Regions from separate parts of the Streptomyces sp. NPDC051219 genome, predicted to be linked through region 2. Evidence: riboswitches for the same ligand, from Rfam matches in the RefSeq annotation. Region 2 holds a riboswitch; each other region holds the start of a gene.

Region 1 (7,308 bases), on a different contig from region 2:
CCGTGCGGGTGCAGCTTGCCCATCACCTCACCGACGACGCGGGCGCACTTCACGTAGCCGCGGTCGGGGCGCAGGCCCATCTCGTTCATCTGGTAGACGATGCGCCGGTGGACGGGCTTCATGCCGTCGCGGGCGTCCGGCAGGGCCCGCGAGTAGATCACCGAGTAGGCGTACTCGAGGAAGGAGCCCTGCATTTCGTCGACGACGTCGATGTCGAGGATCTTCTCCTCGAAATCCTCCGGCGGCGGGGTCTTCGTGCTGCGGCGGGCCATCGCTGCTGCGGCTCCTTCACCAACATGGTCTGGATCTGTCGCGGACCATTGTGGACCGCCCCACCGACAACGCCGACCTCGACCCTCCTCGTTCCCCGTTCCCGGGGCGTTCCGTCGGAGGGGGGATCCCCGGTAAGAGTGCTCCGGCACGGGAACTTCGCCAGGTCTCGGCGCGCTTGCATACAGTGGCAGAACTGTTTCTGGTGACGCAGTCATCACGCGATCGAAGGGATGTACATGCCCATGGGTCACACGGCCACAGCGCAGGCCGGTTCCGGAGGCCTGACAGCGACCGAGCACCGCCTGTCCAACGGTCTGCGCGTGGTGCTCTCAGAGGACCACCTGACCCCGGTCGCCGCGGTCTGCCTCTGGTACGACGTCGGCTCACGGCACGAGGTCGAGGGACGTACGGGCCTCGCCCACCTCTTCGAGCACCTGATGTTCCAGGGCTCGGCGAGCGTGCCGGGCAACGGGCACTTCGAACTGGTCCAGGGCGCGGGCGGTTCGCTCAACGGCACCACCAGCTTCGAGCGCACCAACTACTTCGAGACCATGCCCGCGCACCAGCTGGAGCTGGCCTTGTGGCTCGAGGCCGACCGGATGGGCTCGCTGCTCACCGCGCTGGACGAGGACTCCATGGAGAACCAGCGCGACGTCGTCAAGAACGAACGCCGCCAGCGCTACGACAACGTCCCGTACGGCACCGCTTTCGAGAAGCTGACCGCCCTCGCCTACCCCGAGGGCCATCCGTACCACCACACCCCGATCGGTTCGATGGCCGACCTCGACGCCGCCTCCCTGGAGGACGCGCGGAACTTCTTCCGTACGTACTACGCGCCGAACAACGCCGTGCTGTCGGTCGTCGGCGACATCGACCCCGAGAAGACGCTGGCCTGGATCGAGAAGTACTTCGGTTCGATCCCGTCCCACGACGGCAAGCAGCCGCCACGGGGCGGCGAGCTCCCGGACGTCATCGGTGAGCAGCTGCGCGAGGAGATCGTGGAGGAGGTGCCGGCCCGCGCTCTGATGGCCGCCTACCGTCTCCCGCAGGACGGTACCCGGGAGTGCGACGCCGCGGACCTGGCACTCACCGTCCTCGGCGGCGGCGAGTCCTCGCGACTGCACAACCGGCTGGTCCGCCGCGACCAGACCGCGGTCGCGGCCGGCTTCGGCCTGCTGCGGCTGGCCGGTGCGCCCTCGCTCGGCTGGCTGGACGTGAAGACGTCCGGCGGTGTCGAGGTGCCGCAGATCGAGGCCGCCGTCGACGACGAGCTCGCGCGGTTCGCCGCCGAGGGGCCGACGGAGGAGGAGATGGAGCGCGCCCAGGCGCAGCTGGAGCGGGAGTGGCTGGACCGGCTCTCCACGGTCGCGGGCCGCGCCGACGAACTCTGCCGCTATGCCGTGCTGTTCGACGACCCGCAGCTCGCCCTGACCGCCGTACAGCGCGTTCTCGACATCACCGCGGAAGAGGTGCAGGCCGTGGCCGCGGCCCGGCTGCGCCCCGACAACCGGGCGGTCCTCGTGTACGAGCCGCTCGCCGCCGAGGACGCGGAGGGCGCAGAGAACACGGACGAGAGCGACACCGAAGGGGCGCAGCAGTGAGCGACGCAGAGGTCACCACCATGGAGTTCCACCCGCAGCCGCAGGCGGGCGAGGCGAAGCCGTGGGCCTTCCCGGCCCCCGAGAGGGCCACGCTGGACAACGGCCTGACCGTGCTGCGCTGCCACCGCCCCGGTCAGCAGGTGATCGCGGTCGAGATCATCCTCGACGCCCCGCTGGACGCCGAGCCGGAAGGCCTCGACGGCGTGGCCACGATCATGGCGCGCGCCCTGTCCGAGGGCACCGACAAGCACACCGCCGAGGAGTTCGCCGCGGAGCTGGAGCGGTGCGGCGCGACACTGGACGCGCACGCCGACCACTCGGGCGTGCGGGTCTCGCTCGAAGTGCCCGCCTCCCGGTTGCCCAAGGCGCTCGGACTGCTGGCCGAGGCCCTGCGGGCACCGGCGTTCGCGGACAGCGAAGTGGACCGGCTCGTACGCAACCGGCTCGACGAGATCCCGCACGAGCTGGCCAATCCCTCCCGCCGAGCGGCCAAGCAGCTCTACGCCGAGCTGTTCCCCGCCGAGGTACGCATGTCGCGCCCGCGGCAGGGCAGCGAGGAGACGGTCGCGCGGATCGACTCCGCGGCCGTGAGGGGCTTCTACGAGGCCTACGTCCGCCCCGCGACGACGACCGCGGTGGTCGTCGGCGACTACGCGGGCACCGATCTGGACGCCGTGCTCGCGGAGACGCTGGGCGCCTGGACCGGTGGCGCCGCGAAGCCGCGCCCGGTGCCGCCGGTGAGCGCCGACGACACCGGTCGTGTGGTGATCGTCGACCGCCCCGGCGCCGTGCAGACGCAGCTGCTGATCGGCCGCGTGGGCCCCGACCGGCACGACCGTGTCTGGGCGGCGCAGGTACTGGGCACGTACTGCCTCGGCGGCACCCTCACCTCCCGGCTGGACCGCGTCCTGCGGGAGGAGAAGGGCTACACCTACGGGGTCCGGGCCTTCGGCCAGGTTCTGCGTTCGGCTGCTCCTGATCCCTCCGGGGGCGCGCCGGGCGCCGCCATGCTCGCCATCAGCGGCTCGGTCGACACCCCGAACACGGGCCCGGCGCTGGAGGACCTCTGGAAGGTGCTGCGCACGCTCGCTGCCGAGGGGCTCACCGACGCCGAACGGGACGTCGCCGTACAGAACTTGGTGGGCGTCGCTCCCCTGAAGTTCGAGACGGCCGCGTCCGTCGCCGGCACGCTCGCCGACCAGGTCGAACAGCACCTCCCGGACGACTACCAGGCGCAGTTGTACGTACAGCTGGCCGAAACCGGCACGGTGGAAGCCACGGCGGCGGCAGTCAGCGCGTTCCCGGTCGTCCGGCTGGTGACCGTGCTCGTGGGAGACGCGTCGCAGATCAAGGAGCCGGTGAAGGCGCTCGGGATCGGCGAAGTGACCGTTGTCACCGGCTGATCGGGCGTAAGCGGCAGGAAGAGGGACGAGAGGGACCCCGGTGGCCAGGGAGCCGCCGGGGTCTCCTTTATGTCCGGTTTATTGCGGAGGTTGGGTATCTGGCCTGTGGCGTGCACTACAAAAAACCGTGTCTGTTTGGTGATTGACAGATGAGACGCCTAGCGTCTGTCCGGCTGTCCGTCAGATGTGAGCGCCGCACCCGCGGCACCGGACAGCCATCGCCGAGTCCCCGTCAGGCGCGAGCCTGGGGAGCCGGGGACCCACCACGTCCCTGGGGTGAATCGGGCCTCCTCGCCAGAGGAAGCCCGTAGGAGACCTTCCTGCTCCGAACCCGTCAGCTAACCCGGTAGGCGAGAAGGAAGGAAAGGATCAGCCTCTTCATGGCGTTCACCCGTGCCACCGGGAAGCACCGTCGTCCGAGCCGTATGACCCGCCAGAGCGCGAACATCGCGGGCATCGCCACCCTCGCCACCGCAGGCGTCGTGGGCACGCTGAGCTCGCCGGCCTTCGCCGCCGCCGACACCGCGGCCGCGACGGTCGAGGACACCGGCCTCAACGCCATCGTCGTGGCCGACACCCTCGCCGCGCAGATCGACGCCCAGGCCCGGGCCCAGCAGCAGGCCGCCGACGCGGCCGCCGCCGAGGCGAAGGCCGCGGCCGAGGCGAAGAAGAGGGCCGAGGAGGCCAAGCGCAAGGCGGAGGCGAAGGCCAAGGCGGAGCGTGAGGCCAAGGAGCGCGCGGCCCGCGAGGCCGAGCGCAAGCGCCTGAACACCTATGTCTCCCCCGTCGCCGGCTCGTACGTCTCCACCGCCTACCAGGCGGGCGGCGCCGTCTGGTCCTCCGGCAGCCACACGGGCATCGACTTCCACGCGGCCTCCGGCACCTCGGTGCGCGCGGTGGGCACGGGCACCGTCGTCGAGGCCGGGTGGGGCGGCGCGTACGGCAACAACGTCGTGATCAAGATGAACGACGGCACCTACACCCAGTACGGCCACCTGTCCTCCCTCTCGGTCTCCGTCGGGCAGTCCGTCACCCCGGGGCAGCAGATCGGCCTCGCCGGCTCGACCGGCAACTCCACCGGGCCGCACCTCCACTTCGAGGCCCGGACGAGCCCGGAGTACGGGTCGGACATCGACCCGATCGGCTACCTGCGCTCGCACGGCGTCAACCTCTGACACCCGGAACCGACCGTTCCGTGAAGGCCCCGGCTGCTGTCGGGGCCTTCGGCGTTCTCCCGGCGTTCCGCGTCGCGCGCTCGGGCAGGGGATTCCGGCCAAAAGATATGCATGGATTCCCGGCCGCCATCGGAAATTCGCGCGCGCTGCAATAGAGTCGCAGAACAGGCGTCGTTCGACCGCGTTTCGCGGAGATTAAGGCGGAGGTCCGGTCATGCGCATTCCCGCGCACTCGGTATGCACGGCAATCCGCGACGACATCGTCTCCGGTGTCTTCGAACGCGGCAGCCGCCTCACCGAGGAGGTACTCGCCCGCCGTTACGGCGTCTCGCGCGTCCCCGTCCGCGAGGCTCTGCGCACCCTGGAGTCCGAGGGCTTCGTGGTCACCCGCCGGCACGCGGGCGCCTGCGTGGCCGAGCCCTCCGAGCAGGAGGCGGCCGACCTGCTGGAGATGCGGATGCTGCTCGAGCCCCTGGGTGCCGCGCGGGCAGCCCAGCGCCGGACCGAGGCGCACCTCAAGGTGCTGCGCGGTCTGGTACGCCTCGGCCAGGATCGGGCCCGTCGGGGACAGGGTGAGGACCTGCGCTCGCTGGGCGGCTGGTTCCACGAGACGCTGGCCCAGGCATCGGGCAGTCCCGGCCTCACGGCGCTGCTCACCCAGCTCCGGCACAAGATCGCCTGGATGTACGCGGTCGAGGCGCCCGTCCGCCCGCTGGAGTCCTGGGCCGAGCACGGCGCGATCGTGGACGCCGTGGCCCGCGGTGACGCGGAACGGGCCCGGGCGCTGACGGTGCAGCACTCGGAGCGGGTCGCCGCCGCGCACCGGCTGCGGCGCACCGAAAGGGTGAGGACTTCGCAACGTGCCGTAAACATCGCGAGCGCCCCCAATTAACAGATCCGCCGTATACAAAGAAAGGTTGATTCCCGGGGACTATTTCCGGCTGCCCGCATTTGATGACACGTACATAAGACGTGCAAAACAAGTGCGGTAAAAACGCCGGAGCCGCGGCTTCCCTTTCGGGTGCCGCGGCTCCGGCGTTACTGCGCCGGCCGGCTGTGGCCGGTACGGGTCAGACGGTCTCGGGAAGCTCTTCGAGCCCCTCGGCGACCAGCTTCGCGAGCCGGTCGAGAGCCGCGTCCGCGCCGTCGGCCTCGGAGGCGAGCACGATCTCCTCGCCGCCCTGGGCGCCGAGGCCGAGGACCGCGAGCATGGAGGCGGCGTTGACGGGGTTCCCCTCGGCCTTGGCGATCGTCACGGGGACGCCGGAGGCCGTCGCGGCGCGGACGAAGATCGAGGCGGGCCGGGCGTGCAGGCCTTCGGCCCAGCCGACGTTGACGCGGCGCTCAACCATGGTGATGCCCTTCAGGTCTTTACGGTTGTCTAGACCAGTCTCTCATGTGGTGCGGGGTGCTCGGGTTCCGGCCCGGGGTGGCAAACCGCCTGCCGTTCGGCTTCCCCAGACTGCCCCGCGCCACGCGCCGCCGCGACCCGTACTCTTTCCCCATGCAGCCCTCGCCGGCCCAGAACCTGCACCACGCCTACCCGGCCCACTGGGAAGCCGACGTAGTGCTGCGCGACGGCGGCACCGCGCGGATCAGGCCCATCACCACCGAGGACGCCGAACGCCTGGTCAGCTTCTACGAGCAGGTGTCGGACCAGTCGAAGTACTACCGCTTCTTCGCCCCCTATCCCAGGCTCTCGGACCGCGACGTCCACCGCTTCACCCATCACGACTACGTGGACCGGGTCGGCCTCGCGGCCACGGTCGGCGGCGAGTTCATCGCCACCGTCCGCTACGACCGGATCGACGCGGAGGGCAGGCCCGCATCGGCTCCGGCGGACGAGGCGGAGGTCGCGTTCCTCGTCCAGGACGCCCACCAGAGGCGCGGCGTCGCCTCCGCTCTCCTCGAACACATCGGTGCGGTCGCCCGTGAGCGCGGAATCCGGCGGTTCGTGGCCGAGGTGCTGCCCGCCAACACCAAAATGATCAAAGTGTTCACGGACGCCGGGTACACCCAGAAACGCAGCTTCGAGGACGGCTCCGTCCATCTCACCTTCGACCTCGAACCCACCGACCGGTCCCTCGCCGTGCAGCGCGCCCGTGAACAGCGCGCCGAAGCGCGCTCCGTGCAGCGCCTCCTGTCGCCCGGGGCGGTCGCCGTCATCGGCGCCGGCCGCGCGCCGGGCGGTGTCGGCCGGTCCGTCCTGCGCAACCTCGTCGGCTCCGGCTTCACCGGACGTACGTACGCCGTGAACCGCGCCCTCCCGGCCGGGGGCGGCACGCTCGACGGCGTCCCCGCGTACCGGTCCGTCGGTGAGATCGGCGAGCACGTCGACCTGGCTGTCGTGGCCGTCCCCGCCGAACGGGTGCCCGAGGCCGTGGCCGACTGCGGTGAGCACGGTGTGCAGGGCCTCGTCGTGCTGTCGGCCGGTTACGCGGAGAGCGGCGCCGAAGGCCGCGAGAGGCAGCGTGAACTGGTCCGCCAGGCCCGCTCGTACGGCATGCGCATCATCGGCCCGAACGCCTTCGGCATCATCAACACCGCGGACGACGTCCGGCTGAACGCCTCGCTGGCACCCGAGCTGCCCACGCCGGGCCGGATCGGCCTGTTCACCCAGTCCGGCGCGATCGGCATAGCCCTGCTGTCGGGGCTGCTGCGGCGCGGCGCCGGGCTGTCCACGTTCATCTCGGCGGGCAACCGCGCCGACGTCTCCGGCAACGACTTCCTGCAGTACTGGTACGAGGACCCCGCCACCGATGTGGCCCTGCTCTACCTTGAAACACTCGGCAACCCCCGCAAGTTCACCCGCCTCGCCCGGCGCACCTCCCTGGTCAAGCCGGTCGTCGTCGTCAA
Region 2 (7,308 bases):
ACCAGAGCGGTGCTGAGCCGGCCGCCCTCCACACGGCTGATGTGCAGATCGACGGTGAGGTCGGCGCGCGGGGCGTTGGCTATGGAATAGGTGCGCCAAGTGCCGGGCGCCCGGGCGCTGCTGACGCTCACGTACTGGCCGGGCGTGTAGGGCAAGGGCTGCTCCGGGAGCAGGGTGAGCACCGCGACGCCGTCGCCGTACCGCAGATGCCGGACTATCTCGGCGTCCCACCAGGGCGGCTCGTCCGTCGATTCGGCGCCGGCGATCATGGCGTCGGCCAGGACGGCGTACGCCTCCGTCCACGCCTTCTCCACGACCGGAGTCCACGCGCTGCCGGACGCCTCCGCGAGCGCGGCGATCAGGCTGGTGCCGACCGCCGTGTAGTGCTCGGGGCCGACGAGGAACTTGCGGTGGTCGCGGCCGAGGTCCTGCAGATAGCCGGGGAGTGAAGGGTCTTCGAGATGCGCCACGACATGGGTCAGGGCGGCGAAGAGCCGGTCGCGCTGACGCTGCATGTCCTCGTGGCCGGCCGGGAAGAGGGCGCGCAGGCCCGGGTGATGCCAGAACAGGTGCGAGTAGAAGAACTTCACGGCGTCCTCGGCCCGCCGTTCCACCACGGCGAAACTGCTCTTCAAGATCTTCACATCCACAGAGGTGAAAGTAGGAGCGGGACCGTCTCCGGGGTCAAGGGGTGGCCGATCCATGGACAGTCTGCGTCGAACCGCCCATAGAGGACGCGAGGTGAGGGAGATACGGTCGGGGCGTGCATGACGAGACCGCCGCCGGCCCGACCCCCACCCTGTTCAGCTGGGAGTTCGCCACCGACCCCTATCCGGCGTACGCCTGGCTGCGCGAGCACGCGCCCGTCCACCGGACCGCGCTGCCCAGCGGGGTCGAGGCCTGGCTGGTGACCCGGTACGCGGATGCCCGGCAGGCCCTCGCCGACCAGCGGCTCAGCAAGAACCCGGCGCATCACGCCGAGCCCGCGCACGCCAAGGGGAAGACCGGGATCCCCGGTGAGCGCAAGGCCGAGCTGATGACCCACCTGCTGAACATCGATCCGCCGGACCACACCCGGCTGCGGCGGCTGGTGTCCAAGGCGTTCACCCCGCGCGTGGTGGCGGAGTTCGCGCCTCGCGTGCAGGAACTGACAGACCGGCTCATCGACGACTTCGTCCGGAAGGGGTCGGCCGATCTCATCCACGAGTTCGCCTTCCCGCTGCCCATCTACGCGATCTGCGACATGCTCGGCGTACCGCGGGAGGACCAGGACGACTTCCGTGACTGGGCCGGCATGATGATCCGGCACGGCGGCGGGCCGCGGGGCGGAGTGGCCCGGTCGGTGAAGCGGATGCGGAACTATCTCGCGGAGCTGATTCACCGTAAAAGGGAGGATCCGGGAGAGGATCTGATTTCGGGTCTCATCCGGGCAAGTGATCACGGCGAACACCTCACCGAGAACGAGGCCGCCGCGATGGCATTCATCCTGCTCTTCGCCGGTTTCGAGACAACGGTCAATCTGATCGGCAACGGTGTGTACGCCCTGTTGCGTCACCCCGAGCAGCGCGAGCGGCTGCAGAACTCCCTGGTCGCCGGCGAGACCACGCTGCTGGCCACCGGAGTGGAGGAACTCCTGCGCTACGACGGGCCGGTGGAGCTGGCGACCTGGCGGTTCGCGACCGAGCCACTGACGCTCGGCGGGCAGGCCATCGCCGCGGGCGATCCCGTACTCGTCGTCCTGGCCGCGGCGGACCGGGACCCGGAGCGGTTCGACCAGCCGGATGTGCTCGACCTCTCCCGGCGTGACAACCCCCACCTCGGATACGGACACGGCATCCATTACTGCCTGGGTGCGCCGCTGGCCAGGCTGGAGGGGCGGACGGCCCTCGCGACTCTGCTGCGCCGCGTCCCTGACCTGCGGCTGGCGGTGGATCCAGCCGATTTGCGCTGGCGGGGCGGTCTCATCATGCGCGGACTGCGCACTTTGCCGGTGGAGTTCACCCCCGCGAGAGCTGACGAAACGTCACATGCGTGACCTTCACGTGATCTCCCCTGCACCGACTTGTGACAAGCGTTCGAGTACCGCTACGTTCACCGTCGTCTCAGCTGTCACACGGAAGGCCACCGCATGCGCTCCGGGAACGGCCGCCACCGGCGCCCACGTCAAGCCCCCGCCCTCATCGTCGCGGCCGGCGTGACCGGCTCCGCCATCGCGATCCCGCTGCTCGGTGCCACCGGCGCCAGCGCTGCCGACGTCTCCACCTGGGACCGCGTCGCCGAATGCGAGAGCGGCGGCACTTGGAGCGCCGACCTCGGCAACGGGTACTACGGCGGGCTCCAGTTCAGCCAGCAGACGTGGGAGGAGTTCGGCGGGCTGTCCTACGCGCCGCAGGCGGACCTCGCCAGCCGCGCTCAGCAGATCGCCGTCGCGGAGAAGGTTCTCGCCGCACAGGGGCCGCAGGCCTGGCCGAGCTGTGCCGGCAGCGCGGGGCTGACCCAGGGTGGCCTGATCGCCGATGTCGACCCGGGCCTGCCGACGGAGGACATGTCGGTCGGCCCCGCGCCCGTGCGGCCTTCGGAGGCCACTCCGGCGGACGAGCCCACCGCGCCTGCGGCGTCCGGGGCGCCCAAGGCTTCCACAGGGGCGAACACCCCTAATGCAGGCAAGTCGGATAAGAGCGGCAGTTCCTCTCCTGCCGCGTCCACCACGCCTGACGCCGCATCGACCCCGGGGGCCGGGTCCGGAGCGGGCAAGCACCGGGGCGCGCCGGCCGCCGGTGAGACAGCCGGGCCGGACGGCGCGGCAGGCGACCGCGACACCGGACGGCACGCCTCCCGTGACGCGGATGCGACGCGCGGCGGGGCTGGGGCGGAGGCGGACACGTACACCGTCCTTCCCGGCGACAACCTCTGGGACATCGCCGACAAGAAGGATGTGGCGGGCGGGTGGTCCGCGATCTACGAGGCCAACGAGACCGTCATCGGTGCCGAGCCGGACCTCATCCTTCCTGGCCAGAGCCTCGACCTGGGTCTCGATATAACCCCAAAGTAGGGGGAGTTCGGGACTTTATGTCCTAGTTTGCTCAAGTGAGACATGAGTCTCTTCGGGCCAACTGGGGCGTCTCGTCCGCCCGGTCTCGCACTTTCGCCTCTCACCTGCGGAAATGACCGTTTCGCGGATATGGGTATGGGCGTTTTCTCCCCGATGTTCGGCATTGAACATCGGGGATGCCTGTGTCTACGGTCTGAACCGCTCGCACCGCGGGCTCCTTCGACCGTCACGCCGAATCCTGCCGACGGACGGGGGAAATATTTCGACGCGTAAAGCGCCGTTGGCAGGAGCGGGGGACCCAAGGTAGGTGCCGGACGCGGCCGTTGAGACGGCAGCTGACCGGCTTGGGGTGAAGTCGCGCCAGACGCGCGGCCGGGCAACTCACTTGGCCCGAACCCGACAGCTCACCTCGTAGGCGTCGGTGAGGAGACAACTCCATGCTGGCATCCAGCACAGGCAAGCACCGCCGGTCGTCCAAGGTCGCCCGTATCGCCACGCTCGCCGGCGTCGCCGGCGCGGCTGTCGCCGTCCCGCTGATGGGCGCCACCTCGGCGTCCGCCGCCTCCGTCGCCACCTGGGACGCTGTGGCCCAGTGCGAGTCCGGCGGCAACTGGTCGATCAACACCGGCAACGGCTACTACGGCGGCCTGCAGTTCTCGCAGTCCAGCTGGGCAGCCGCCGGCGGTACGAAGTACGCCTCCCGCGCCGACCTCGCGACCAAGAACCAGCAGATCGCCACCGCCGAGGTGCTTCTCGACATGCAGGGCCCGGGTGCCTGGGCCTGCGCCGGCGCCGGCAACCTGACCAACGACGGTGTGGACCCGGGTGTCGACACCGGCGCCGCGAAGCCGGCCGCGCAGCCGAAGCCCGCGAAGCCGGCCGAGAAGCGCGCCGAGCCGGCCAAGGCGAGCCGCTCCGAGGCCCGCTCCGAGGCCCCCAAGGCCGCCCAGTCCTTCAAGAAGGGCGACGGCGAGTACAAGGTGAAGGCCGGCGACACCCTCGCCGAGATCGCCCAGGCTGAGAAGGTAAAGGGCGGCTGGGAGAAGCTGTTCGAGCTGAACAAGGACATCGTCGAGGACGCCGACGTCATCCACCCGGGCCAGCAGCTGCACCTCGGCTGACAACCGCCCCCGGCCGGGACCCGCCTCGGCGGAGACCGGTCCCACCCCAGAAACAGCCCCGGTCCGGCGCGCTTTCCCCCGTGCGCGCCGGGCCGGGGCTTCTGTATTACTGGCCGGTGCCGCGCATTACTGTCCAGTACCGCGTGGTCCTTATGTACCGGACCGCGGTTATTCGGGGCTGTTTTCGTCCCAGGGGCCGGGCGGTCGGCCGACCTGTGCCCCGGAGCCGGTTAGGCTCATGGCGCAAGGCCAATGAGACCCTGCACTCATAGCGTCACATCCCAGAAGGAGATGCTCGTGCCGTCCATCGACGTCGTCGTAGCCCGGGAAATCCTGGACTCCCGAGGCAACCCCACGGTCGAGGTCGAGGTCGGCCTCGACGACGGCAGCACGGGTCGTGCTGCAGTTCCGTCCGGTGCTTCCACCGGAGCGTTCGAGGCCCTCGAGCTTCGCGACGGTGACCCGAACCGCTACCACGGCAAGGGCGTCGAGAGGGCCGTCCTCGCCGTCATCGAGCAGATCGGCCCGGAGCTCGTCGGGTACGACGCCACCGAGCAGCGTCTGATCGACCAGGCGATGTTCGACCTGGACGCCACCCCGGACAAGTCCTCGCTCGGCGCCAACGCCATCCTCGGCGTCTCCCTCGCCGTCGCGCACGCCGCCTCCGAGGCATCCGACCTGCCGCTCTTCCGCTACCTCGGCGGCCCGAACGCGCACCTTCTGCCCGTTCCGATGATGAACATCCTGAACGGCGGCTCGCACGCCGACTCCAACGTGGACATCCAGGAGTTCATGATCGCGCCGATCGGCGCCGAGTCCTTCTCCGAGGCCCTGCGCTGGGGCACCGAGGTCTACCACACCCTGAAGAAGGTCCTGAAGGAGAAGGGGCTCTCCACCGGCCTCGGCGACGAGGGCGGCTTCGCGCCGAACCTCGAATCCAACCGGGCCGCGCTGGACCTCATCCTCGAGGCCGTCCGGCAGGCCGGCTACGAGCCCGGCAAGGACATCGCGCTCGCGCTCGACTGCGCCGCCTCAGAGTTCTACAAGGACGGCGCGTACGAGTTCGAGGGCAAGTCCCGCTCGGCCGCCGAGATGACCGAGTACTACGAGGAGCTCGTCGCCTCGTACCCGCTCGTCTCCATCGAGGACCCGCTGTTCGAGGACGACTGGGCCGGCTGGAAGGCCATCACCGACAAGCTCGGCTCCAAGGTCCAGCTGGTCGGCGACGACCTGTTCGTCACCAACCCGGAGCGGCTTGCCCGAGGCATCGAGGAGGGCTCCGCGAACGCCCTGCTCGTCAAGGTGAACCAGATCGGTTCGCTGACCGAGACCCTGGACGCCGTCGAGCTGGCCCAGCGCAACGGCTTCAAGTGCATGATGTCGCACCGCTCCGGCGAGACCGAGGACGTCACCATCGCCGACCTGGCCGTCGCCACCAACTGCGGCCAGATCAAGACCGGCGCCCCGGCCCGCTCCGAGCGCGTCGCCAAGTACAACCAGTTGCTGCGCATCGAGGAGATCCTCGACGACGCGGCGGTGTACGCCGGCCGCAGCGCGTTCCCGCGCTTCCGTTCCGCGTAACGCCAAGGCGCAGGCAAGGCGTAACAGCACAGCCAGTCGTACGTACGTCCCCGGCCGCGGTCCCGTACCGTGTCCGGGGACGTACGCGCGTAACGGCAGGGGAGGCGGGAGACATGGCCGGAAAGAGCCGCGACCGGTACTCCACCGCGACCAGGATCCGGCTGATCGGCGAGCGGACCGCCGCCCGCGTCTACCGTTCCCAGACCCGCCGGCAGATCCGCCGCAGCCGGCTCACCGGCCGGGCCGCGCTGCTCGCGCTGGTGCTGTGCACGCTGGTCGTGGCGCTCGCGTATCCGATGCGCCAGTACGTCTCCCAGCGCTCCGACATCGCCGAGCAGCAGCGAGAGGCGGACCGGGCGCGGGAGGGGCTCGAGGAGCTGCGCGACCAGAAGGCCCGCTGGCAGGATCCCGCCTTCGTGGAGCAGCAGGCGCGCGAGCACCTGCACTATGTACGTCCGGGGGAGACCGGCTACACCATGATCGACCCCGCGGCCGGCGACCGGCGCCACGCCGACCAGGGCGCAGCGGAGCGGCCCTGGTACTCGAACGTCTGGGACGGCGTCGACACGGCCGACCGCACCGACGACTGACCGCCGCACACCGGTCCCCGAGCCGGACCTCGTCCCACCCCATCACCGAACCGCGAACGAAGAGACTTTTCCAGGCATGGACACGCCCCCGCCCCAGACCGACCGGACCGAGCCGACGGACGCGGACATCGCCGCGTTCAAGGAGCAGCTCGGCCGCCCGCCGCGCGGGCTGCGCGCCATCGCCCACCGCTGCCCCTGCGGGCAGCCGGACGTGGTCGAGACAGCCCCGCGCCTCGAGGACGGCACGCCGTTCCCGACGCTCTACTACCTGACGTGCCCGCGAGCCGCCGGTGCGATCGGCACGCTTGAGGGCGGGGGTGTCATGAAGGAGATGCAGGACCGCCTCGCCGAGGACCCCGAACTGGCCGCGGCGTACCGCGCCGCGCACGAGGACTACATCGAGCGCCGCGACGCGATCGAGGTGCTCCAGGGCTTCCCGAGCGCGGGCGGCATGCCGGACCGGGTGAAGTGCCTGCATGTCCTCGTCGCGCACTCGCTGGCGGCGGGCCCAGGAGTGAATCCGCTGGGCGACGAGGCCCTCGCGATGCTGCCCGAGTGGTGGGCCAAGGGCCCCTGTGTCAGCCCGTGCGGCCCGCAGCAGGGCGGCGGTTCTCAGGCCGGGACCACCGGCGACGGCGCTGGCGAGAGCGCCGACGAGGGCGCTGACGACGCGGCCGGTCAGGGCGATGTCGCGTTCAAGTCGGTCGAAGGGAACGCCCAGTGACCCGCGTGGCCGCCATCGACTGCGGTACGAACTCCATCCGGCTGCTCATCGCCGACGCCAACCCGGCGACGGGCGAACTGACCGACCTCGACCGGCGGATGACCATCGTCCGGCTCGGCCAGGGGGTCGACCGGACCGGGCGGCTCGCGCCCGAGGCGCTGGAGCGGACCTTCGCGGCCTGCCGCGAGTACGCCGCCGCGATCAAGGCGCAGGGAGCGCAGAGGGTGCGTTTCGTGGCCA
Region 3 (7,308 bases), on a different contig from region 2:
GCTGTATCCCGCCTGGCGGGCCGCGCCCGCGGCCACGTAAGCGGAGTAAGCCTTCAGCCGTGCTGCGATCGACTCCTCGACGCGACTCGTCCACCAGGCCGCGTCGGAGAGCGCCGCGAGGTCGTCGGGCGCCGGGCAGCCGGGGGCGAGGCCGCGCAGGACGGCGTACGCATCGGCCCACGCCTACTCTCGCGACAGCGCCCCGTGCCTGCTCTATCGCGCGGTCGATCGCCCGTCATGCCCGTCGCGCGTGAAGGGTCGGGGGTGGATGCGTGGATCGCCGGTGGCCGGTGCGCCGCGGTCGAGCGCTCGGCCGCGGTTGGCTTCCGCGTCACCCTCGACGACGGGTCCGTGGTCGCGGCCGCCCGGCTGCTGGTGACCACCGGCCTGGTCGACGAGCTGCCGGATGTGGCCGGCGTGGCGGAGCGGTGGGGGCGCGATGTGCTGCACTGCCCCTACTGCCACGGCTGGGAGGTCCGCGACCAGGCGATCGGCGTCCTGGCCACGGGGCCGCCGGCGGTCCACCAGGCCCTGCTCTGGCGGCAGTGGAGCAAGACCGTGACCCTCTTCCTCCACACCGCACCCCAGTTGAGCGGCGACGAGTACGAGCAACTCGCCGCCCGCGGTATCGCGGTGGTGGACGGCCTGGTGACGGGTCTCGCGGTGGCGGGCGACCGTCTCACCCGGTTGACTCTGGCGGGCGGCCGGGTGATCCCCTGTCAGGCTCTCGTCGTGGCCCCGCGCTTCACTGCCCGCGCCGACGTACTCACCGGCCTGGGCCTTGAGGCGACCGAACAGGAGATGCATGGCCATGTGATCGGCAGCTACATCGCCGCAGACCCGACCGGCGCCACGCTGGACACCGCCGAGTACGTCTACCGCCTCCTGACCGACCCGGCCCTCCCGCATTCCATAGCCCGCCACTACAACACCCATTGGTTCCAGCGCTACAGCGAGTGAAATTCCGTCGAGGCGTGCGACTGCCTTCCGCCGTCACGGAGTTGGAAATTCCTGGCGCGGAGCGAGATCAAGGCGGCCCGACGAGCTCGGCATAAGCGAAAGGGTGAGTCGTTCGCGGCGACGTCAGACGGAGACGCGACGATGGTCCACGGCATCGGGAGAGCGTGTCCATGTATGTCCATGTAGTGAACTACTAGAAAAATGTGGACATACTAGACTGATGCGGAAATAGGATGAGCAATATGGGCAAATTTGCCACCAGTGTCGATCCCTCTCAGCCGAACGGAGCGTGCGCCGTATCGGCCCGCCGGAGTGAGTGGCTGCGAGGCGCGCGGGCGAAAACACCCTCGCTGGGCGAGTTTTTCGACCGGCAATGGCATGTATGACACGTAATGCCCGAATAGGCCCTCACGTCTATTTCCAGGCTATTCACGCGAGTTGTCGTATCGCTCATCGGCTAGGGCGGCGGGGGTTGCCCAATGCCACCAGTGATTCCGCTCACATCCGCACCGTTGCACGGAATCCCCCACCGCGTTCATTCCCCTTCCAGAGAAAGAAAGTTGAGTTTTCACTCCAGGGTGGGTGACGGGATTTCCCCCTCCCGGATCCGCCTTGTGGATTGCGTTGCAGAATTCAGGGCTTGTTCCGCCCGGCCGATCTCGCTTACGGTCACCGTCAATCCAGGTGGACCGCCGAATCCTGCCACCGCCTGGAAACCGCACCCACCACTCACGCACGGCAGGAGCGGGGGACCCAGGTAAGCCGCCGATCCGGAATCCGGAACGGCTCGGGGTTAAGTCGCAGCACACCGCGGCCGGGCATCTCCAGCCCGAACCCGACAGCTCACCTCGCAGGCGACGGAGAGGAATTCGTCATGCCCGCAAAGGGTAAGCACCGTCGTCCCAAGGCCAACCCGATCACCCGTGGCTTTGTGGCCGCGGGCACCGGCGGCGCCGCTCTCGCACTGCCGCTGATGGGCGCCACCGGCGCCATCGCGGTGGAGAAGGCCGCGCCAACCGTTGCCGCCGAGAAGGCCGCCGCTCCGGTCGCAGCCGCCGCTGCCGCCCCCAAGATGTACTCCGTGGTCGCGGGCGACTACCTGTCCAAGATCGCCCAGGAGCAGAACCTCAGCGGCGGCTGGAAGAAGCTGTACAAGGACAACTGGAAGGTCGTCGGGGCCAACCCCTCGCTGATTCGTCCCGGCCAGACGCTGACGATCGGCGCGAAGGCGGCTGACGCTGCCGAGCAGAAGACCACTGCGCCCGGCACGAGCGCTGGTGTGGCGAAGAAGGCCACCGCGAAGCCTGCTGCCGCGAAGCCCACCTACACCAACGACCTCGACGGCTGGATTCGCGAGTCGCTCGCGGTCATGGCAGAGCACGGCATACCCGGCAGCTACGAAGGCATCCACCGCAATATCATGCGCGAGTCGTCGGGCAACCCGCTGGCGATCAACAACTGGGACTCCAACGCCGTGGCCGGCACGCCGTCCAAGGGGCTCCTCCAGGTCATCGACCCGACGTTCCGGGCCTACCACGTGCCCGGTACGTCGATGGACAGCTATGACCCGGTCGCCAACATCACGGCCGCGTGCAACTACGCTGCCGACCGGTACGGCTCGATCGACAACGTGAACGGGCCCTACTAGGCCTCGCCGAGTGGTTCGGCACCTCCTGCCCGGCGCGCCGCCGCCACGGGCAGGAGGTGCCGAAATCTCCGTTGCCGACCACCTGCTCCCCCCGGCCCACTGCTCCCCACCGTCCTCCACCACTCGCCCTTTCGGCGGATCAAGCGCCCACTGTGCGTTTCGCGTGTGATCGACTGTTCGCTTCGGATAGGGTGATCCGTGTGGAGGTGGTCTGCTGTGCCCAACGAGCACGAGCAGCTGTTCGCTTCGGTCGATGCCCTTCTGGAGCAGGCGGCCGCGCATGACGCGCTTCCGGATCCCGACGAGCGCAGGCGGCTGCGTGAGGCGGCCGGCCTGAGCCAGGAGCAGGTCGCGAGGGCCCTCTCGGTGCGGCGCGAGACCGTGACCGGCTGGGAGTCGGGGCGGACCGATCCACGGCCGCCGAAGCGGGCCGCGTACGCCCGGCTCCTGGACGGCCTTGCCGCCCGCCACCCCGCACCTTCGACCGCCGCCTCGGCGCCCCCGGTGCCGCAGACCTTCACTCCGGCGCCGCCGGAGGCGGAGGTGCCCGCTCCGGAGGCCGCGCCCCGGCCCGCGCCCGTGCCGATGGTGTCCGAGCCGGCCGCTCCTCCGACACGGTCGGCGCACCCCCGGCAGTCGACGGCCTCACCGTCGGCCCGTTCGGGCGCCCGGCAGGCCGCGCCGAAGAAGGCCGCCCCAAAACAGGCTGCCCGGAAGCGGGCTGCCGATCAACCCGCCGTCGACGTGGACCCCCGCTTCGCTCACGGCCCGCTGGCGGTGCTGGACGGCGACGGATCGGCGTACTGCGTCGGCGGCCTGGTGCTCGACTGCCCGGCCACCGACATCCCCCTGCTGGTCGACTGGACGCTGAACGAGGCCAAGCTGGGCGCGACCCGGCTGCACCGCAACGGCAAGGACGCCGACCCGCTGATCGTTCTCACGGGGACTGCTGCCGAACGCCTTGGACTCCCGGCCGGGTTGGCGGACCGGCGGGGCCTGCGGCTGCCCGACGACCACACCGTCGTCAAGCAGATCAAGCGGGCGAAGTGGCAGCTCACCCGACGTGGCTTCGGGCCCTGGGCTCGCATTTACCGCCCCGCGCAGGGCGGGCAGCGCCAGTGCGTACAACTCGCGATCCTGCCGTGGGGAGCGCTCGACCCCCGGGCCTGGCGGGATGCGGATCAGCTGCCGCCGGCCGAACTGGCCCGCGTACTGTGCGACTACGCGACCCGCGTCGTCACCCCCCGCGGATCGACTGCCGTGTCCGGCCTCGAGCTGATGACCGCCTTGCGGCCGCCGACGCGCCCGGTGAAGGACGAGCAGTCGGCCGCCTGGGTGTCCGGCCCGATGCCCGGTTCCCTCACGGAGGCCGTGGACCCGGCGCCACCGGAGGCTCCGGACGAGCATCCCGTCGTCGCGGCTCTGCATCCACGAGGGCACCAGCGCACCGCCGACCAGGTCCTGGACGAGGAGGCGTACGAGTGGATCCGGGATCCGGAGCTCCTCACCGACGCCGAGTGTGCGAAGGCGTGCGCGGTGGGCATCGACATCAACATGGCGTTCGCCGCGGCAGCCAACCGCCTCACCGTCGGTCTCGGGGCGCCCGTCCACCTCAAGAACCCGCCGTTCGACAAGGCACTGCCCGGCTCGTGGCTGGTCGACCTGTCCCACATCGAGTGCGACCCTCGGCTGCCCAGCCCGTTCACCCCCCACGGCGTACGTCCCACGGGGCCGGCCTGGTACGCGACGCCGACCGTCGCGTACGCGGTGGAACTGGGCCACGGCGTCGCGCCGATCGAGGCGTACGTCCGAGGGAACAACGGCCCCTACCTGGACGCGTGGTACAGCCGTCTCCGCGATGCCTACCTGGCCACCATGGAGCGGCTCGGAGTCGTCACAGGCATGAGCGACAGCGACTTCCTCGCCGCGATGGAGCGGCACAAGAGCGTTGACCCCGGGCAGGCAGCCGTGCTGTCGGCCATCAAGGCCACCGTCAAGGGCGGAATCGGGAAGCTGCGCGAGCGTCCCCAAGGTGCCGGGTACCGGCCCGGCGAACGGTGGCCGGCTCTCGAGCGCCCGACCTGGCGGCCGGACATCCGCGCCGCGGTCATCTCCACGGCCAGGGTCAACATGCACCGCAAGATGCTCAGGCTCGCGGACACCGGCCTGTTCCCGATCGCCGTACTGTCTGACTGCGCCGTCTACCTGTCCGACGGGCCGTCGCCGCTCGACTTCCTGCCGCGCACCGAGGACGGCAAGCCGATCCCCGGCGGCTTCCGCCTCGGAGTCAGCCCGGGCATGGTCAAGCACGAGGGCACACAGTCCCTCATGTGGGCAGTTCAGCTGCTCGACGAAGGCCACAACCCCGCCCGGCACATCAAGGGCACCGACGCATCGATCGACGGAGAGTAGGGACTCGCGATGGGCATCCTCGGGGACAGTCTCGACAAGGCCGCGGCGGCGAACTTCACCCGGCCCATGCCCAAGTCCGCACAGGCGCAGATGAGGTTCCTGGTGAAGAGCGAGAAGGGCACGAAGGCCGTCGCGGTGCTGCTGGGCGTCTCGCAGCGCACCGTGGAGCGCTACGTCACGGGCCGGCTGAGGCGCCCACGCAGGGACCTCGCCGCCCGCCTGGCCTCGGAGGTACGCAAGCGCTGGCAGCCCCGGGTCCGGGGCAGGGCCAAACGGCAGGCCGCCACCGCCGGCGGCATCGTCATCGAGACCCGTGCGCGGTTCGGCTACTCCGCCGCCCCCGGCACCACCGACGACGCCCGGCTCCGGCGCGTCACCCAGCACCTTCCGCCCGCTTACGCCGCCCGGCTCTTCGACGCCCAGGCCGCAGGCGCCGGCGAGCAGCAACTTCGCGAGATCGCGGCCGAAGGTCTGCAGGAGATCTACTTCAAGGACCGCGGCCGCCGCGCCCAGGACCTCGTGGTGGAGTTCACCGATATCGACTACGTCGAACTCGACTACTGACGAGCCGGTTTGCCGGTACAGAGCTATTGCGGCGCGACCGCATCGCGTTGCCGTGCCGATGGCACAGGTTGATCTTGGCGTCCGACGCCTCGAACAGGGGCTTGCCCCGTCCGATGAGGACGGGATGGACGTAGAGGCGGTACTCGTCGATCAGATCGTGCCGCATGAAGGCCGCGGCAAGGCCGGCGCCGCCGAGGACCAGATCTCCGCCGTAGGCCCGCTACTCGAGGGATCGGAGTCGGCTGTCGGCCAGAACCCGGCCATGAGCTCATGGGTGACGCGTCCGTTCAGGAAGGCGCCCACCGTCCTGAGCTGTTCGTTGAAGTGGCGGTGCAGCTCGTCGTCGACCATGTGTCAGTCGATCTGGCGGTCGGGTCCCTCCATGAAGCCGTCGACGGACATCGACATCATCAGGATGATCTTTCTCATCACGGTCCTCGCCGAAGCCGTCGGGGCTGCCCCCATGGATGGCCACGCCCCCTCCTTGAGGGGCCGGCAGTCTTCCGCTGGCCTGCTCCCACTGTGCCCGGTGCGGAACGCCCCCGTCCTGGCCGACGGACAGCTCGGCGGACAGGGAGTCACCCAGGTGGGCGCCGCGGCCGCTGCGCACGGCCCGGGGATCAATGTGTCGCTTCGGCCTGGGCCTCGACGGGACCCGGAACCGAGCAGGGTCAGTGGTGAGACTTTTGGCTTGAGCATGACCGGAAGCGCCTCCGGCGTCTCTCCGGGCCGCCTCGATGTCCGCAGAACGAATGACAAGGGAGAATGGCGGGAAGTCCGCCTCCTGCCCGGTGGGCGGCCCCAGAACCTGCGCGTGCCGTAAGTGGAAGGATCATCCGGTGCCATCAGATCGGCCGGGGGACGAGAAGGCTCACGGTCCGCTCTGGTCCGAGCCGGGGACGCTGCTGGAGCATGTGGCCGTGGCTGTCTTCGGCGTGGACGACGCCGATCGGATCTGTTACTGGGGACCCGGCGCGCGGACCCTGTTCGGGTACGAGTCCGCGGCGGTGCTGTCGGCCCCCGGCTCCGTTCTCTTCCCCGGCCCGCCCGCAGGCGCCCCCGACGCATCCACCCGGATGGCGGAGCGAGGGAGAACCCTGGGGTACTGGCGCGGGCGGCTGCCGGCACGGCATCAGGACGGCACCGTCTTCAACTGCGGCTTCCGGGTCTTCCCTGTGACAGGGAGCGGTGGGCGCACGGTGGTCATGGCCCTGGCGAGCCGCGGTGACGAACTCGATCGGGTGAAGACGAACCTCGCCTTCCTCGACGCCCTCTTCGAGACCTGCCCCATCGGCCTGGTCATGCTCGACGAGGAACTGCGGTACGTCCACCTCAACCAGGCGCTCGCCGACATGGACGGGCTCCCCATCGAGGAACACCTCGGACGACGGATTGACGACATCATGATCACGTCCGACGGCGGAGAGTACCCGCGCATGCTGCGAGACGTCGCCGCGGGGGGCCGGTCGATCGTAGGGACTCTGGTGGGCATGCGCACACCGGGCTATCCGGATCGTGACCAGGTGCGCTCGGTGAGTTTCTTCCCCCTCAGCCAGGCAGGCGGCACACGGCCCGGTGTGGGCGGTCTGCTGGTGGACGTGACCGACCGGGAGGAAGCCATCCTGGAGGCCACCGCCGGCCGCCGGCGGCTCGCTCTGCTGAACCGTGCTTCTGCCCGCATCGGCACCACCCTGGATGTGAGGGTCACAGCCCGTGAACTGATC
Region 4 (7,308 bases), on a different contig from region 2:
AGCCGATCCAGGGCAAGGGCGTGCACGAGGCTCCGCCCGGGTTCCTGCGCGCCGCACAGGAGCTGCTGCACCGGCACGGGGCGCTCCTCGTCGTCGACGAGGTGCAGACCGGCCTGGGCCGGACCGGCGACTTCCTCGCGTACCAGCACGAGGACGGCGTCGAGCCCGACCTGGTCTGCCTGGCCAAGGCCCTGTCGGGCGGCTATGTACCGGTCGGAGCGACCCTCGGGAAGGACTGGATCTTCAAGAAGGTGTACTCGTCCATGGACCGGGTGCTCGTGCACTCCGCCAGCTACGGCTCCAACGCGCAGGCGATGGCGGCCGGGCTGGCCGTGCTGTCGGTCATGGAGAACGAGGAGATCGTCGCGAACGCCCGGACGACCGGTGACCTGCTGCGCACCCGGCTCGGCGCCCTCGTCGACCGCTACGAGCTGCTGCACGAGGTACGCGGACGGGGCCTGATGATCGGCATCGAGTTCGGACGGCCCAGGTCGCTCGGCCTCCGCGGCCGGTGGACCATGCTTCAGGCGGCCCGCAAGGGACTCTTCGCGCAGATGGTCGTCGTCCCGCTGCTTCAGCGGCACCGCATCCTCACCCAGGTGTCCGGCGACCGTCTTGAAGTGATCAAGTTGATTCCGCCGCTGGTCATCGACGAGGCGGACGTGAACAGGTTCGTCGCCGCCTTCACGGACGTCATGGACGAGGCCCACAGCGGTGGAGGCCTCATGTGGGACTTCGGCCGGACGCTGGCCAAGCAGGCCCTCGGGAACAGATGAGGCGTCGGCGGTGTCGTTCACTCCGGCGGACGGACGGCGGGAGGCCGCCACTTGCCTGTCGGGCAATAGATTTGCCTCAGAGGTAGGACGTGTGGCTCAATGGCGGCATGGACTCAGGCACCACCGAGGCGGCCCAGGAGCTGTCCGCCGTCGCACCGCAGCTGCGTGATCTGCGGCGGCGCGCGGCGCTCACCCTCGAGGCGGCCGCCGCTCGCGCAGGTCTGTCACCGGCTCATCTGTCCCGGCTCGAAACCGGACGCCGGCAACCGTCCCTGCCGATGCTGCTCGCGCTCGCCCGTACCTACGGGTCGACGGTCTCGGAGCTGCTCGGCGAGACCCTGCCCAGCAGGGAGCCGGTCGTCCGAGCCGCGCTGACAGAACCGGTCGATGCCGACGGCTGGACGTACTGGCAGGCGGGCACCCCGGGGCGCGGCATGCAGGCCCTGCGCCTGCGGGTCCCGTACGCCACGCGGACCGACCTGGTCCGCGTTCACCCCGGCGAGGAGTGGCTCTACGTTCTGCAGGGCTCCGTGCGGCTCGGGCTCGGTGATTCCGAGCACGTCCTTGCCCCGGGGGACAGCGCGCACTTCGACTCGCTGACCCCGCACCGGATCGCGGCCGCCGCCCGCGGTGGGGCCGAGCTGCTCTTCGTACACACACTGCTGCAGAGCGCCGCTGCCGAGCTGTGCCTCGGAAACGGCGCATCCATACGAACGCCAGGAGAACTGTCATGAGCGACTCGGAGACCCAGGAGAAGAAGACGTCGGCACGCCGCTTCGTCGAGGACAAGATCCCCAGGGGTCTCGCGATCCGGCTGTTCGTCTATGTCGTGGCCGGCCACCTCTTCGCCGCCTTCATCTACATGCTCTTCACGCTCGGCGCGCAGCGGTAGACGCCCCGGGCCCGGCGTCGGTCCCAGTGTCTCAGTCCAGCAGGCGGGCGCGCAGCCGCTCGCGCACCTCGGGAGTGACCTTCAGGCCCTCCTCGAGGTAGCGATCGGTCGTGCCCCACGTCTGGGTGATGGTGTCGAACGCCGCCGCCAGATACTCGGCGCGGGCGTCGAACAGCGGGCTCAGCAGCTCCATGACCTCGGGGGACATGGCGGCGGGCGAGTTGTCGCTGCGGTGGACCTTGTAGCGGCGGTGGGTCGCGTTGGACTCCAGGTAGTCGGCCTCGATGGCGTCCCGCTCGACCCCGAGCGCGAGCAGCGTCACTGCGACCGACAGGCCCGCACGGTCCTTGCCCGCCGCGCAGTGCATCAGTGCGGGCACGCTGTCCTCGGCCAGTGCGTGCAGCACGCGGCTGTGCTCCGCGGTGCGGTGCTTGATGATCACGCGGTAGGAGGCGGACATCCGCCCGGCGGCCTTGCCGTCGGCGAGTATCGAACGCAGCTGGTTGAGATCGCCGTCGCGGACCATCTTCCAGAACTCTGCGCCGTCCGCCGGGTCGGTCAGCGGGATGTTCACATTCCGCACGCCGGGCAGCTCGACGTCGGGGCCTTCGAGGGCCTTGTCCGCGTCGTTTCGGAAGTCGAAGATCGTGTGCAGCCCGAGCGAGCCGAGGAAGGCGGCGTCGGTGTCGCTCGCATGGGCCAGGTGACCGCTGCGGAAGAGCCGCCCCTGCCGGACCCGCCGGCCGTCCAAGGTCGGGAGGCCGCCCACGTCACGGAAGTTGCGCACTCCGGTCAGCTCGGGCTCGGTCGACGGGACCTGGGGAAGCTGCTGCGTCACGGGGTCTCCTCCGTGTCTACCGTCGGCGCGGCTCGCCGGCGAGGGTTATCGCTTCGACGATACGACATGGGTTCCTGGGGCAATCATCTCGGGAGGTCCGGCACGGTCGTTCAGGCGCGGGCACACCGGCCACCAGCACCTGCCCTGGCCGGCGCTGGACGAGGGCGGGGCGGAGGAGGAGGGGGGCGAGGTCTACGGCTGCGCGCTCGGCTGGTCCGGCTCGTGGCGGATCTCAACTTCAACCGCTGCTTCATCAATGCGGAACCGTATCCGCAAGAAACTCTGGCCCGAGCATGTGCATGCCCTGTAAGAGCTGCTCGACCGGCTGCGCGCCGAGTATCCGCAGGTCGCGTTCGAGTCGTGCTCCGGCGGCGGTGGCAGGATCGGCCTTGGCGTTCTCTCCCGTACCGACCAGGTGTGGACCTCCGACAACACCGATCCGCTGGACCGGCTCGACATCAAGTACGGCTTCAGCCGGCTGCACCCGGCGCGGATCATGGCCGCGTGGGTGACCGACAGTCCGAATGTGCAGCTCAACGGCCGGGCCCGCTCGCTGCGCTTCCGCTTCGTCAGCGCCGTGGCGGGCGTGCTGGGGGTAGGCGGTGATCTTTCCGTCTGGAGCGAGGAGGCGCTTGCCGAGGCGCTGGAGTGGGTGGATCTCTACAAGGAGATCCGGCCGGTGGTGCAGCAAGGAGAGGTCTACCGGCTGCGGCGGCCCACCGGAGGACTGCGCGCGCCGTTCAGTACGTACGGGCGACGAGGCCGTGGTCCTCGCCTGGCTCCAGGCCCAGCGTTACGGCGAGCCACCGCCGGCGCTGCGGCTGGCCGGCCTCGACCCGGCGGCCACGTACGAGTACCTCGGCACCGGGGGTGTCCACCGTGGCGCGGGGCTGATGCACAGGGGGCTGCGGACGGCACTCAGTGGCGATTTGGATGCGGCAGTTATCCGGCTACGCCGCATCGCATAAGGATCGCACCTATAGGGCCGATAGCAGGCGAATGTCCGGTCTGACCGAATTGCTTGGCTTGGCGTCAAGTTGCCATGCTTAAGCGGTAGATGGCCCGTCGCCCAGTGAGCAGGATCATATCGGTGACGGTGCGTGGCGGGGCGGCAGAGCTCAATTCCTTTGCTCGGGCGGCTGTTGGGGAGCCGCACTCCACGGAGGGTGACTGGAGAAATCCGGCATATTCACCGCGTCGAATGGATTCCGGATGGAGTCCGGAATACATGGCTTGTTCCGCCTGCCCGGCTCGCCTACGGTCACCGTCAATCCAGGTGGACCGCCGAATCCTGCCACCGCCTGGAACCGCACCCACCACTTACGCACGGCAGGAGCGGGGGACCCAGGTAAGCCGCCGATCCGGAATCCGGAACGGCTCGGGGTTAAGTCGCAGCCACACCGCGGCCGGGCATCTCCAGCCCGAACCCGACAGCTCACCTCGCAGGCGACGGAGAGGAATTCGTCATGCCCGCAAAGGGTAAGCACCGTCGTCCCAAGGCCAACCCGATCACCCGTGGCTTCGTGGCCGCGGGCACCGGTGGCGCCGCTCTCGCACTGCCGCTGATGGGCGCCACCGGCGCCAACGCGGCCGAGAAGGCCGCGCCGGCCGTTGCCGCCGAGAAGGCCGCCGCTCCGGTCGCAGCCGCCGCTCCGGTCGCCGTAGCGAAGGCCGCCCCCAAGACGTACTCCGTCGTCGCGGGCGACTACCTGTCCAAGATCGCCGACGAGCAGAATGTCAACGGCGGCTGGCAGAAGCTCTACCAGGACAACCGCGCGGTCGTCGGTGGAGACCCGTCGCTGATCCACCCGGGCCTCAAGCTCACCATCGGCGCCAAGGCGAAGGCGCCGGCGAAGTCCGACGCCGCGACCGAGCGGGCCGACCGGTCCGAGCGCAAGAGCGCTCCGGCGAAGGCGAGTGCCCCGGCGAAGGCGAGCGCCCCGGTCAAGGCGAGCGCCCCGGTCAAGGCGAGCGCCCCGGCCAAAAACACCGGCACCGCCACCTCGAACAGCGGGGCGGCGAAATCCTCCGGCTACTTCACCGCCCCGGTCGACGCGCCCGTCACCACCTCGTACCGCATGTCCGGATCCATGTGGTCCAGCGGCTACCACACCGGTGTCGACTTCGCCGCGGGCTCCGGCACCAGCCTCAAGGCCATCGGTGCGGGCACCGTCGTCTCCGCCGGCTGGAGTGGCGCGTACGGTAACGAGGTCGTCATCCAGCACACCGACGGCCGCTACTCGCAGTACGCCCACCTGTCCTCGCTCTCCGTCTCGGCGGGCCAGAGTGTCGCCGGTGGCCAGCAGATCGGCCTGTCCGGCTCCACCGGCAACTCGACCGGCCCGCACCTGCACTTCGAGATCCGGACCTCGCCGAGCTACGGCTCCGACATCGACCCGCTGGCGTACCTGCGCCAGCACGGTGTCAGCCTCTGAGACGCGCATCCCCCCTGACGGGGCGTCACCAGGAGGCCGGATCCGGCGGATCCGGCCTCCTGGCGTATTCCCGGAACGCGAAACGGCCCCGGTGGTCTATGTCACGCCGCGTCAACCCCTCCTTACGGTCGCGTAGGTCACATCCGCCGGTGAAGGATGTGCTCCCGTGGCAGACGATTCGAGATCAATGAGCAGCGGTGCATTCGGGTCGTACGCGGCGATCGGTGACAGCTTCACCGAGGGCGTGGGCGATCCAGGACTGGATGGCTCCTTCGTGGGGTGGGCCGACCGCTTGGCGGTGCTCCTCGCCGACCAGCGACCGGAGCACGCGTTCCGGTACGCCAACCTGGCGGTGCGCGGCCGGCTCCTGGACCAGATCGTGGAGGAGCAGGTGCCGCGGGCGAAGGCGCTCGCGCCGGACCTGGTGAGCTTCTGTGCCGGCGGCAACGACATCATCCGGCCGGGCAGTGACCCCGACGCGGTTGCCGAGCGGTTCGAGGCGGCCGTCGCGGATCTGACGTCGGGGGTCGGGACGGTAATGATCACTACTGGGTTCGACACCCGCGGGGTGCCGGTGCTGCGTCATCTGCGGGGCAAGATCGCCACGTACACGGCGCATGTGCGGTCGATCGCCGACCGCTACGACTGCCCGGTGCTCGACCTGTGGTCGCTCAAGTCGGTCCAGGACAGGCGCGCCTGGGACGGCGACCGGCTGCATCTCTCGCCCGAGGGGCACACGCGGGTGGCGCTCCGGGCCGCCCAGGTGCTCGGCCTCGAGGTGCCGGCGGATCCGGACCAGGTATGGCCGCCGGAGCCGCCACGGGGCTCGGCGGAGGTGCGCCGGGACAACATCCAGTGGGCGCGGGAACATCTGGTGCCGTGGATCGGACGGCGGCTGCGCGGCGAGTCGTCGGGCGACCACGTGGAACCGAAGCGGCCGGACCTGCTGCCGCTGTAGGGGCAGGGGAGAGTTGGGGCGCCTTCCGGATTCGGGGGCGGGGCCGCCGGGCACGCACGGTTCTCGGGCGGCCGGGGATGGCTCAGTGGCTGCCGGCCGGTGGGCGGTTGCGAGTCGGCGGGACGCGGGGTCGCCGCCTCAGCTCCCCATCAGGTGGTCACGCCCGATCAGGGCCGTGCTGCCCTCCCCGGTGCACGCGTAGGCGCCCGCCACCGCGCCCAGCCTCGCGCACTCCTCCAGGTCCCGGCCGGCCAGGCGTCCGTACAGGAAGCCGCAGAGATACGCGTCGCCCGCGCCGTTGGAGTCCACCACCCGCGCCGGCGGCACCGTCGCCGGGACCGGACGCGGCGTGCTGCTTCCGCCCCGCGACAGCACGTACGAGCCTCCCGCCCCCGCCGTGGCGATCACCGCTTCCGCACGTCCCTCCCGGAGAATCTCCCGCATCACGGAGGCTATGCGGTCGCCCGCGCCCGCCGCGCTCAGGAAGACGAGGTCGGACCGGAGCGCGAACTCGCGGTGGTGGTCGGCCAGGCCGTCCCAGTCGTGCAGGTCCGTGGACACCGGGACCCCCAGCGCCTCGATGTCGTCGTACAGAAAACGGGCGAAATGCATGATCGAGAGATGCACGTGGCGGGCGCGGCGCAGGTGGGGCAGATAGAACTCCCGAGGCATCCGAAGATCGCTCGGATCACGCCCGTCGTAGAACGACATCCGGCGTCCGGTGGTCTCCACCAGGTTCACCGCACGCCGCGTCCCCGCCGGCGAGGTCAGCGGCTCGAAGTCCACCCCTCCCTCGGCGAGACGCTCACGGACCATCGCGCCGGCCCAGTCGTCGCCGATGAAGTCGAGGAGTTTGACGTTCAGTCCGAGGGCCCGGCACCCCAGCGCCACATTTCCGCCCGTGTGCCCCGGCCATTCCCTGATCGGGGACACCCCGACCGAGTCGGCGAGTGGCACGGGCAGGGAGTCGACACGGACGACCGTGTCCACCCCACTGCCGCCGATCGCGAGTACGTCGTACGCCGTGTCCGTGTGCTCGGGTGACACCACAATCCCTTCCGGCCGTCGGACAGTTGCGTCCTCAGCGCGCGGTTGCCGTGAGTACCGCTCTGTCTATGCCCAGCTCGCGTGCGAGCGCGTCGTCCACCCACTCCTGCATGGCTGTACGGGAGAGGGATCCCTCGTACGACGTCATCTGCACGGCCAGCCCGTCCAGCAGCGCGGTCAGCCGCCAGGCCGCCGCCGCCGGGTCGGGGCACGGGAACTCTCCCGCCGCCGTGCCTTCCGCTATCACCTCGGTCAGGGCGGCCTTCCACCGCAGGTCGAGATCGCGTGCCACGTCGCGCAGGGCCGGCTCGCGCAGCGCCGCGGCCCAGCCCTCGATCCACAGCTTCCAGCCCTTGGCCGAC

The links. A riboswitch is a leader RNA that binds a small molecule or an ion and turns the genes downstream of it on or off. The one in region 2 is predicted to bind cyclic di-AMP.
Region 1: it holds a riboswitch for cyclic di-AMP, as region 2 does, so the genes downstream of both, AB0M62_RS13515 (M23 family metallopeptidase) here and AB0M62_RS02140 (transglycosylase family protein) in region 2, are expected to answer to the same signal.
Region 3: it holds a riboswitch for cyclic di-AMP, as region 2 does, so the genes downstream of both, AB0M62_RS24935 (LysM peptidoglycan-binding domain-containing protein) here and AB0M62_RS02140 (transglycosylase family protein) in region 2, are expected to answer to the same signal.
Region 4: it holds a riboswitch for cyclic di-AMP, as region 2 does, so the genes downstream of both, AB0M62_RS16840 (LysM peptidoglycan-binding domain-containing M23 family metallopeptidase) here and AB0M62_RS02140 (transglycosylase family protein) in region 2, are expected to answer to the same signal.

What each region holds. Positions count from the first base shown of each region.
Region 1 is NZ_JBFBAS010000009.1:93,183-100,490, reverse strand. It holds gene AB0M62_RS13530 (DNA topoisomerase IV subunit A) at 1-272, opposite strand, end outside; gene AB0M62_RS13525 (pitrilysin family protein) at 516-1,874, shown strand; gene AB0M62_RS13520 (pitrilysin family protein) at 1,871-3,277, shown strand; cyclic di-AMP (ydaO/yuaA leader) riboswitch at 3,487-3,645, shown strand; gene AB0M62_RS13515 (M23 family metallopeptidase) at 3,658-4,452, shown strand; gene AB0M62_RS13510 (GntR family transcriptional regulator) at 4,667-5,344, shown strand; gene AB0M62_RS13505 (HPr family phosphocarrier protein) at 5,523-5,804, opposite strand; gene AB0M62_RS13500 (GNAT family N-acetyltransferase) at 5,957-7,308, shown strand, end outside.
Region 2 is NZ_JBFBAS010000001.1:446,880-454,187, forward strand. It holds gene AB0M62_RS02125 (globin domain-containing protein) at 1-650, opposite strand, end outside; gene AB0M62_RS02130 (cytochrome P450) at 764-2,035, shown strand; gene AB0M62_RS02135 (transglycosylase family protein) at 2,129-3,052, shown strand; cyclic di-AMP (ydaO/yuaA leader) riboswitch at 3,318-3,485, shown strand; gene AB0M62_RS02140 (transglycosylase family protein) at 3,490-4,173, shown strand; gene eno (phosphopyruvate hydratase) at 4,471-5,754, shown strand; gene AB0M62_RS02150 (septum formation initiator family protein) at 5,868-6,344, shown strand; gene AB0M62_RS02155 (DUF501 domain-containing protein) at 6,421-7,068, shown strand; gene AB0M62_RS02160 (Ppx/GppA phosphatase family protein) at 7,065-7,308, shown strand, end outside.
Region 3 is NZ_JBFBAS010000025.1:50,455-57,762, reverse strand. It holds gene AB0M62_RS24945 (hypothetical protein) at 1-36, opposite strand, end outside; partial or broken gene AB0M62_RS24940 (NAD(P)/FAD-dependent oxidoreductase) at 325-855, shown strand; cyclic di-AMP (ydaO/yuaA leader) riboswitch at 1,641-1,830, shown strand; gene AB0M62_RS24935 (LysM peptidoglycan-binding domain-containing protein) at 1,835-2,608, shown strand; gene AB0M62_RS24930 (helix-turn-helix domain-containing protein) at 2,825-5,020, shown strand; gene AB0M62_RS24925 (XRE family transcriptional regulator) at 5,030-5,584, shown strand; partial or broken gene AB0M62_RS24920 (dihydrofolate reductase family protein) at 5,664-6,013, opposite strand; gene AB0M62_RS24915 (SpoIIE family protein phosphatase) at 6,424-7,308, shown strand, end outside.
Region 4 is NZ_JBFBAS010000012.1:170,758-178,065, forward strand. It holds gene AB0M62_RS16810 (aspartate aminotransferase family protein) at 1-776, shown strand, start outside; gene AB0M62_RS16815 (XRE family transcriptional regulator) at 884-1,510, shown strand; gene AB0M62_RS16820 (DUF6126 family protein) at 1,507-1,668, shown strand; gene AB0M62_RS16825 (tyrosine-protein phosphatase) at 1,700-2,506, opposite strand; partial or broken gene AB0M62_RS16830 (hypothetical protein) at 2,448-2,690, shown strand; partial or broken gene AB0M62_RS16835 (alpha-galactosidase) at 2,741-3,474, shown strand; cyclic di-AMP (ydaO/yuaA leader) riboswitch at 3,779-3,968, shown strand; gene AB0M62_RS16840 (LysM peptidoglycan-binding domain-containing M23 family metallopeptidase) at 3,973-4,941, shown strand; gene AB0M62_RS16845 (SGNH/GDSL hydrolase family protein) at 5,129-5,899, shown strand; gene AB0M62_RS16850 (PfkB family carbohydrate kinase) at 6,038-6,946, opposite strand; gene AB0M62_RS16855 (TetR/AcrR family transcriptional regulator) at 6,981-7,308, opposite strand, start outside.